2 regions of the Streptomyces sp. NPDC002779 genome follow, and region 1 is predicted to be linked to the other one. Evidence: riboswitches for the same ligand, from Rfam matches in the RefSeq annotation. Region 1 holds a riboswitch; the other holds the start of a gene.
What was found. Region 1 has a riboswitch for cyclic di-AMP ahead of ACFYW5_RS23795 (LysM peptidoglycan-binding domain-containing M23 family metallopeptidase). Riboswitches for the same ligand answer to the same signal wherever they lie in the genome.
Positions count from the first base shown of each region.

Region 2: it holds a riboswitch for cyclic di-AMP, as region 1 does, so the genes downstream of both, ACFYW5_RS16080 (C40 family peptidase) here and ACFYW5_RS23795 (LysM peptidoglycan-binding domain-containing M23 family metallopeptidase) in region 1, are expected to answer to the same signal.

Region 1 covers NZ_JBIAQC010000008.1:237,361-241,224, reverse strand. Annotated here, with positions in the region: gene ACFYW5_RS23810 (helix-turn-helix domain-containing protein) at 1-336, shown strand, start outside; gene ACFYW5_RS23805 (DUF6126 family protein) at 333-455, shown strand; gene ACFYW5_RS23800 (tyrosine-protein phosphatase) at 465-1,250, opposite strand; cyclic di-AMP (ydaO/yuaA leader) riboswitch at 1,735-1,902, shown strand; gene ACFYW5_RS23795 (LysM peptidoglycan-binding domain-containing M23 family metallopeptidase) at 1,907-2,863, shown strand; gene ACFYW5_RS23790 (SGNH/GDSL hydrolase family protein) at 3,082-3,864, shown strand, end outside.
Region 2 covers NZ_JBIAQC010000005.1:126,832-130,695, forward strand. Annotated here, with positions in the region: gene ACFYW5_RS16065 (DUF397 domain-containing protein) at 1-206, opposite strand, end outside; gene ACFYW5_RS16070 (helix-turn-helix domain-containing protein) at 216-1,082, opposite strand; gene ACFYW5_RS16075 (ATP-binding protein) at 1,295-1,753, shown strand; gene ACFYW5_RS16080 (C40 family peptidase) at 1,879-2,352, opposite strand; cyclic di-AMP (ydaO/yuaA leader) riboswitch at 2,356-2,559, opposite strand; gene ACFYW5_RS16085 (urease subunit gamma) at 3,219-3,521, shown strand; gene ACFYW5_RS16090 (urease subunit beta) at 3,532-3,843, shown strand; gene ACFYW5_RS16095 (urease subunit alpha) at 3,836-3,864, shown strand, end outside.

The DNA.
Region 1 (3,864 bases):
ACGGCGGCCGGCGGCTGGACGTACCGGCAGGCGGGCGCGCCAGGCCGGGGGATGCAGGCGCTGCGGCTGCACGTCCCCTTCGGCTCCCAGGGCGACATCGTGCGGGTGCACCCCGGCGAGGAATGGCTCTACGTCCTCACCGGGCGGCTGAGGCTGCGCCTCGGGGACACCGCGCACCGGCTCGCACCGGGCGACAGCGCCCACTTCGACTCGCTCACCCCGCACCGCATCGCCGCCCTGGACCCGGACGGCGTGGAGCTGCTGTTCGTCCACACCCTGCTGCAGAGCCCCACGGCCGCCCTGTGCCTGGGCCCGACCCCCGGAGAGACGCCATGAGCGACATGGAGGAGAAGTTCCCGCGCGCCCTGTGGATCCGGCTGGTCATCTACCTGGCGGTGGGCCATGTCTTCGCCGCGTTCATCTATCTGCTCTTCGAGCTGGGGGCCGGGCAGTAGCCGCCGGGCTCAGTCGAGCAGCCGCTCCCGCAGCCGCTCCCGGATCTCCGGGGTGATGCCGAGCCCCTGCTCCAGGTAGGTGTCGACGTCGCCCCAGGTCTCCTCGATGGTGTCGAAGGCCGCCGTGAGGTACTCGGCGCGCGCGTCGAAGAGCGGGCTGAGCAGCTCCATGACCTCGGGGGTGTGGGTGTTGTTGCGCTGCACCTTGTAGCGGCGGTGCTTGGCGTTGGACTCCAGGTAGTCGGCGAGGATCGCTTCTCGCTCCACGCCGAGGGCGAGCAGCGTCACCGCGATCGACAGGCCGGCCCGGTCCTTGCCCGCCGCGCAGTGCATCAGGGCCGGAACGCTGTCCTCGGCCAGGGAACGCAGCACCTGGGAGTGCTCGGCGGTGCGCTCCTTGACGATCGTGCGGTACGACTCGATCATCCGGTTCGCGGCCTTGCCGTCGTCGAGGATCTGCCGCAGCTGCTCGATCTCGCCGTCGCGGACCATCTTCCAGAACTCGGCGCCGTCCGCGGGGTCCGACAGCGGGAGGTTCACATTCCGGACACCCGTGAGCTCGACGTCGGGGCCCTCCAGCTTCTGGTCCGCCACATTGCGGAAGTCGAAGATCGTGTGCAGGCCGAGGGAGTCGAGGAACGCCGTGTCCTGCTCGGTCGCGTGCGCGAGGTGGCCGCTGCGGAACAGCACGCCGTAGCGCACCCGCCGTCCGTCCGTGGTCGGCAGCCCGCCCACGTCACGGAAGTTGCGCACTCCGGCCAGCTCGGGCTCGGTCGACGGGACCTGCTGCGTCACTGGGGCTCCTCCCACCGGATCCCGCCGGCTCGGCTCGCCGACGGGCACGCCTTGACGATACGACATGCATACCGGCCGCTCATTGAATGCGGCAAAACGGGCGAACACCGTGGAAATCCTGCTGATTCATCGCGGGTTAGCGCGTCGACCATGATGTGACAGTTCTCCATCTGCGCCGCTTCTGAGCGTTCTGTCCGAATTGCAGCCTTCCTTCCAACTCGCTCTGGAATAAAGGGGTGTGGAGCAGCGTCACGTGAGCAGCGTCATATCCGTGACCGAGTGTCGCCCGTCATGTTCACGTAATTCACCCGTTTCTCAAGGGCGTTTGCGGGAACGGCCCCTCCTTAATGCACGCAAAGTGACGAGGAATTCCCACAAGGGATCAAGAGGTACGGCTTCATGTGGAACCTTCTGCTTGTCCCTTTGCGTCTTGGTCGCTTACGTTCGCCACCACTCCGAGCGGAACGCCTAATCCTGCCGCTGCTCGGAACCCGCACCCACTCACCCGTGCACGGCAGGAGCGGGGGACCCACAGGCACCACCGCCTGGTCCGGTTCCCGGAACAGGCTCGGGGTCAAGTCGCGCCCAGCGCGCGGCCGGACATCTCCAGTCCGCACCCGACAGCTCACCTCGTAGGCGCCGGAGAGGAAATCGCCATGCCCGCGAAGGGTAAGCACCGCCGTCCCAAGGCCCTGCGCTTCACTCGCTCGATCGCCGTCGCCGGCACCGGTGGCGCCGCACTCGCCCTCCCGCTCCTGGGGGCCACCGGCGCCCACGCGGCCCCGTCGCAGTCCGTTCCGGAGAAGGCCGTTCAGTCGGTCCAGACCGCGGACAAGAAGGCGGCCGAGAAGAAGGCCACCGCGAAGAAGGCCACCGCCACGACGTACACGGTGCGCTCGGGGGACTACCTTTCGAAGATCGCGAACGAGCAGAACGTCAGCGGTGGCTGGGAGAAGCTCTACGCGGACAACCGTGAGGCCGTCGGCGACGACCCGGCGCTGATCCACCCCGGCCTGAAGCTGTCGATCGGCAAGAGAGCCGCCACGACGGACACCGCCGAGAAGCCGGCCGCCAAGTCCTCCACGAAGTCCTCGTCCGCCGAGTCCTCCTCGTCGAGCTCCGCCAAGTCCTCCGAGGCCGCGGAGTCCTCGCAGGCTCCGGAGTCCGAGGCGGCCACCACCTCGCAGGCCGCGCAGAGCTCCGCCGGCGGCTTCAGCTCCCCCGTCTCCGGCGCCGGGGTCGGCACCGCCTACAAGGTCGCGGGCAGCATGTGGTCCAGCGGCTACCACACCGGCGTCGACTTCGTCGTGCCGACCGGCACCTCCCTGAAGGCCGTGGGCGCGGGCACCGTCGTCTCGGCCGGCTGGGCCGGCGCGTACGGCAACCAGGTCGTCATCCGGCTCGCCGACGGCCACTACGCGCAGTACGCCCACCTGTCCTCGCTGTCCGTCTCCAGCGGCCAGTCGGTGACGGCGGGCCAGCAGGTCGGTCTCTCCGGCTCGACCGGCAACTCGACCGGCCCGCACCTGCACTTCGAGATCCGCACCACGCCGGACTACGGCTCGGACGTCGACCCGGTCGCCTACCTCCGCGCGAAGGGCGTCTCCGTCTGACGGACGCGCCGCTGAGGAACCACCTGTCCGACACGCCACCGAAGGCCGGACCCAGATCCCCGGGTCCGGCCTTCGGTGTTTTTATTCCGGAATTGGTGAAGCCTTGAAGAGTGGGGTATCTCACCGACCGTCAACCCCTGCCTACGGTCGCGTAGGTCACATTAGAAGGTGAATCATGACCCGGTGTGGCAGACGATTCGAAGAGTGACAACAGAGCAGTGATCGGGTCGTACGTGGCGCTGGGGGACAGCTTCACCGAGGGCGTCGGCGACCCCGGCCCGGACGGGGCGTTCGTCGGCTGGGCCGACCGGTTCGCGGTACTGCTCGCGGACCGCCGCCCCGAGGGGGATTTCCGCTACACGAACCTGGCCGTACGCGGGAAGCTGCTGGACCAGATCGTGGCCGACCAGCTCCCGAGGGCGCTCGAACTCGCCCCGGACCTGGTCTCGTTCTGCGCCGGCGGCAACGACATCATCCGGCCCGGCACCGACCCCGACGAGGTCGCCGAGCGGTTCGAGCGGGCCGTGGCCCGGCTCACCGAGGCCGCCGGCACCGTCATGGTGACCACCGGCTTCGACACCCGTGGCGTGCCGGTGCTGAAGCATCTGCGCGGCAAGATCGCCACGTACAACCTCCATGTCCGGGCCATCGCCGACCGGTACGGCTGCCCGGTGCTGGACCTGTGGTCCCTCAAGACCGTGCAGGACCGGCGCGCCTGGGACACCGACCGGCTGCATCTGTCGCCCGAGGGGCACACGCGGGTGGCGCTGCGCGCGGGACAGGTCCTCGGTCTGGAGGTACCGGCCGACCCGGACCAGCCCTGGCCGCCGCTGCCGCCGCGCGGGACCCTGGAGATCCGGCGCGACGATGTGCAGTGGGCACGCGAGTACCTGGTGCCGTGGTTCGGGCGGCGGCTGCGGGGGGAGTCGTCGGGCGACCATGTGATCGCCAAGGGCAGTCTGTCGCCGGGCGACATCAGGATGTGGATCGAGACGGCCGTC
Region 2 (3,864 bases), on a different contig from region 1:
AAGTCCGCCCAGCTCTCGGGGGAGAAGAGCAGCGCGGGTCCGGCCGGGGCCTTGGAGTCGCGTACGGCGAACAGTCCGGCGCAGGGGCCGGTCAGCGGCCGAGCGGTCTCCACGCAGTTGTTCGCACCCGTGCTGTAACTGCTGCGCAGCCATTGCACGTCGTGCAGTTCGGTACTGGAAGGTACGTTCCGAGGCAGTGCAGTCATGGTGCCTCCTTACGCGCCGTCAGCTAGCCCGGCGATGTAATCCAGCGATTCCTCGGGCGAAAGGGCGTGGATCTGAAGGGTGGTGAAGGCCTCCGTGTACGCCTGGAGGTCTTCTTTCCGTTCGAGGTAGAGGCTACTCGTCAAGTGGTCGAGAACAACCACGTCCAGATCAGAAGTGCGCGAAAATGAGAAAATAACGAAAGGCCCGGTGACTCCGATGTGCGCCCCGGCCGTGAACGGCAGTACCTGCAGCCGCACTTGTGGCAGGCGTCCCGCCTCCACCAGCTGCCACAGCTGCCGGGCCATCACCCCGGGGCCGCCGATCTCCCGGTGCAGCACCGCCTCGTCGAGCACCGCGCTCAGCTCCAGCGGCGGCTCGCCGCGCAGCACGTCCTGCCGGGCCAGCCGCACTTCCACCAGCGTGTCGAGGCGCTCGTCCGTGTCGTCCAGGCCGCCTACCGCGGCCCGGGTCACCTCCCGGGCGTACTCGGGCGTCTGGAGCAGCCCCGGCACCACGGAGGTCTCCAGCGTGCGCATCGCGCTCGCCTGGGACTCCAGGCTGATGAAGTCCCGGTAGGTCGGCGGCAGCACCCCGCGGTAGGCGTGCCACCAGTGGTGCCGGCCCGCGCCGTCGTCGGAGCCCGCCAATACCAGCAGCAACTCCCGTAGTTGGGAGTCGGCGACGGCGTAGGCGTCCAGCAGTAACCGCACATCGGCCGGTTTCACCCCGCTGGCGCCGGTCTCGATCCGGCTGACCTTCGACTGGTGCCAGCCCACCAGCCGCGCCGCCTCACCACTGGTGAGCCCCGCACCGGCGCGCAACGCACGCAGTTCGGCGCCCAGCTTCCGGCGGCGTACCGCGGGACCGTGCTGCATGCGCTACTCCTTACTCCAACCGGGCCGCCCAAATACGCTCTCGCGTCGCAGAGTTCACCGCATCGAGCGACAGATATATGCATATCTTGGTGGATCGCCACCGTGACCGACGCGGTAATGGCAGTCTGGCGAGGAAGCACCAGTCCGGGACCGTACTCGAACCATCCGCTCCGTGTCGGACCGCGGTCCCGTGGGAAAGGGACGACGCCGCCATGGCAGACCATCTGGAAGCATCCGTCACTCTGCCGAGCGATCCCGCCTCGGTCTCCGCGGCCCGCGGCTATGTGGTCAGCACTCTCGAGGAATGGGGACTGCCCGCAGGGACGGACGTGGCCGACACCATCCGGCTCATCGTCTCCGAACTCGCCACCAACGCCGTACAGCACACCCTCGGCCAGTCACCCACCTTCACGGTGGACCTCGAACTGAGCCATGACGAACACCTGCGCATCGGGGTCACCGACAGCCACCCGCGGTTCCCCAAACGACTGCCGGCCGCTGTCCAGCAGGACAACGGCCGCGGTCTGGTCATCATCCGCTGGCTGACCGCCGAGTGCGGCGGCCGACTCAGAGTCAGGCCGACCCGTGAGGGCGGCAAGACGGTCTCCATCGAACTTCCCTGGACCGTACCGGCCCAGCCGGTCACCACCGCCGGTCAGCAGGAGCCCTAGCGAGCGCCCCTGCGGGCGGTACAGCGCTGACCGCCCCGGGAGCGGTCCGGCTCCTCGCGGCGGTCACTCGGGCACCCGTCAGGGCGGCGGCGTGTCAGGGGCGCCACCGCCCTTCGGGTGGCCGGTCAGCTCACCCGGCCGTACCAGACGCTCTTGGTCCAGATCTTCTGCAGCCTCACCACATCCCCGGTCTTCGGGGCGTGCCAGAGCTTCCCCTTCCCGGCGTAGATGCCGACGTGGTAGACGTTCGACCCCGAGTGGAAGAACACGAGGTCGCCGGCCTTGCGGCTCTTGGCGGAGATGTGGCGTGTCTTGTTGTACTGCTGGGCCGCCGTACGAGGCAGCTTCTTGCCCGCCTTCTTGAACGAGTAGAGCGTGAGCCCGCTGCAGTCGAAGCGGTACGGGCCCGTGGCGCCGTACTTGTACGGGGAGCCTTTCTTGGAGGCCGCGACCTGGAGTGCCTTCGTCGCCGGCGTAGCCGCCTCCGCTTCCGCGGAGAGGCCCGGGGCCACGAGCGAACCGCCCACGGCGGCGATGGTCAGAGCCGAAGCCGTACCGGCCCGGGCCATGAGCGACGGGACACGATTGAGCGCAGTCATGCGCAACCCTTCGTCAGCCGCCTGTGAAGGATGACCTGTCGGATTCGGGCTGGCGAAGTTGCCCGGCCGCGATGCGGCTTCACCCCAAGGGCTGCTCGGCACGGACATCCGTGCCGGCGACCCGTCGTGCTCGGGTCCTCCACTCCTGCCGATCCACTCCTGTCGACCGGTCATCCGGGCGGCGGCAGGACTCGGCGTCCGCCCGGATCGCCCCGCCGTGGTGGCGGGGGCTTGTCGTCAGTCAGGGATCTTGGCTCACGGATGTCCGAAAATCCCAACGGAACCGGGGATTTGTGGCGTTACTCACCACTCACCCGTTCGGGTGGACACTGCTCCGTTCGAACCAGCGTCGAGGCTACGGAGGATGCCCGGACCAGCACCGGAACGTCTCTTTCGGGTGAGGGCCTAGCCTCGTTGCGCAACCCTGACGGGCCCACGGCAGGAGACACGACTACGCCGAAAGGGGGTACCTCCTTTGGTCCGTTTCGACTCCGGTCCGGACGCCTCGACGCCATCGCCGAATGGCCGGACCGGGCTCACCTGCGTCAACTGTCCGGGCGAGGCGGCAGCGTGACACGAGCCGTGCGGCGCTCGCCGTCCAACACCCGCAGTGCGCGCGCCGGCGTGGGGCCCGAATGCGCGTCAGTTCCTCGGTCCGGGCCGCCGGATCGCTCGCCCGGCCCCCCACCGGCTTCCGCCCGGCCGGCAGCTCCGGAGGCGGCGCCCTGGGCCCCTGACGGGTCACAGCTCGGTTAACGTGCCCGAAACCCGGTCCAACTAGCCTCCCTCCACGCCACCAGGGACTTTGCCCGTGGCAGCGGCAACCGGGCCCCGCACGGTCCGGAGCGAGGACTGTGAGGTGGGCTGTGCAACTGACCCCGCACGAGCAAGAGAGACTGCTGATCCATGTGGCGGCCGACGTGGCCGAGAAGCGTCGGGCCCGCGGGCTCAGGCTCAACCACCCGGAGGCGGTCGCCCTCATCACCTCGCACATCCTCGAAGGCGCGCGGGACGGCCGTACGGTCGCCGAGCTCATGGCCTCCGGACGCAAGCTGCTCACCCGGGACGACGTCATGGACGGCATCGCGGAGATGATCCACGACGTCCAGGTCGAGGCGACCTTCCCGGACGGCACCAAGCTCGTCACCGTCCACGAACCGATCGTCTGAGGGGGCTGCGATGATTCCCGGAGAGATCCTGTTCGCGGACGAGCCCGTCGTGTTCAACGAGGGCCGCGAGGTCACCCGGCTGACCGTCCTGAACGCCGCCGACCGGCCCGTCCAGGTCGGCTCCCACTACCACTTCGCCGAGGCCAACCCCGGCCTGGACTTCGACCGTGCCGCCGCCCGCGGCAAGCGCCTGAACATCGCCGCCGGCACCGCCGTGCGCTTCGAGCCCGGCATCCCCGTCGACGTCGAACTCGTCCCGCTGGCCGGCGCCCGCGTCGTGCCCGGACTGCGCGGGGAGACCGGAGGTGCCCTCGATGCCTGAGATCTCCCGGGCCGCGTACGC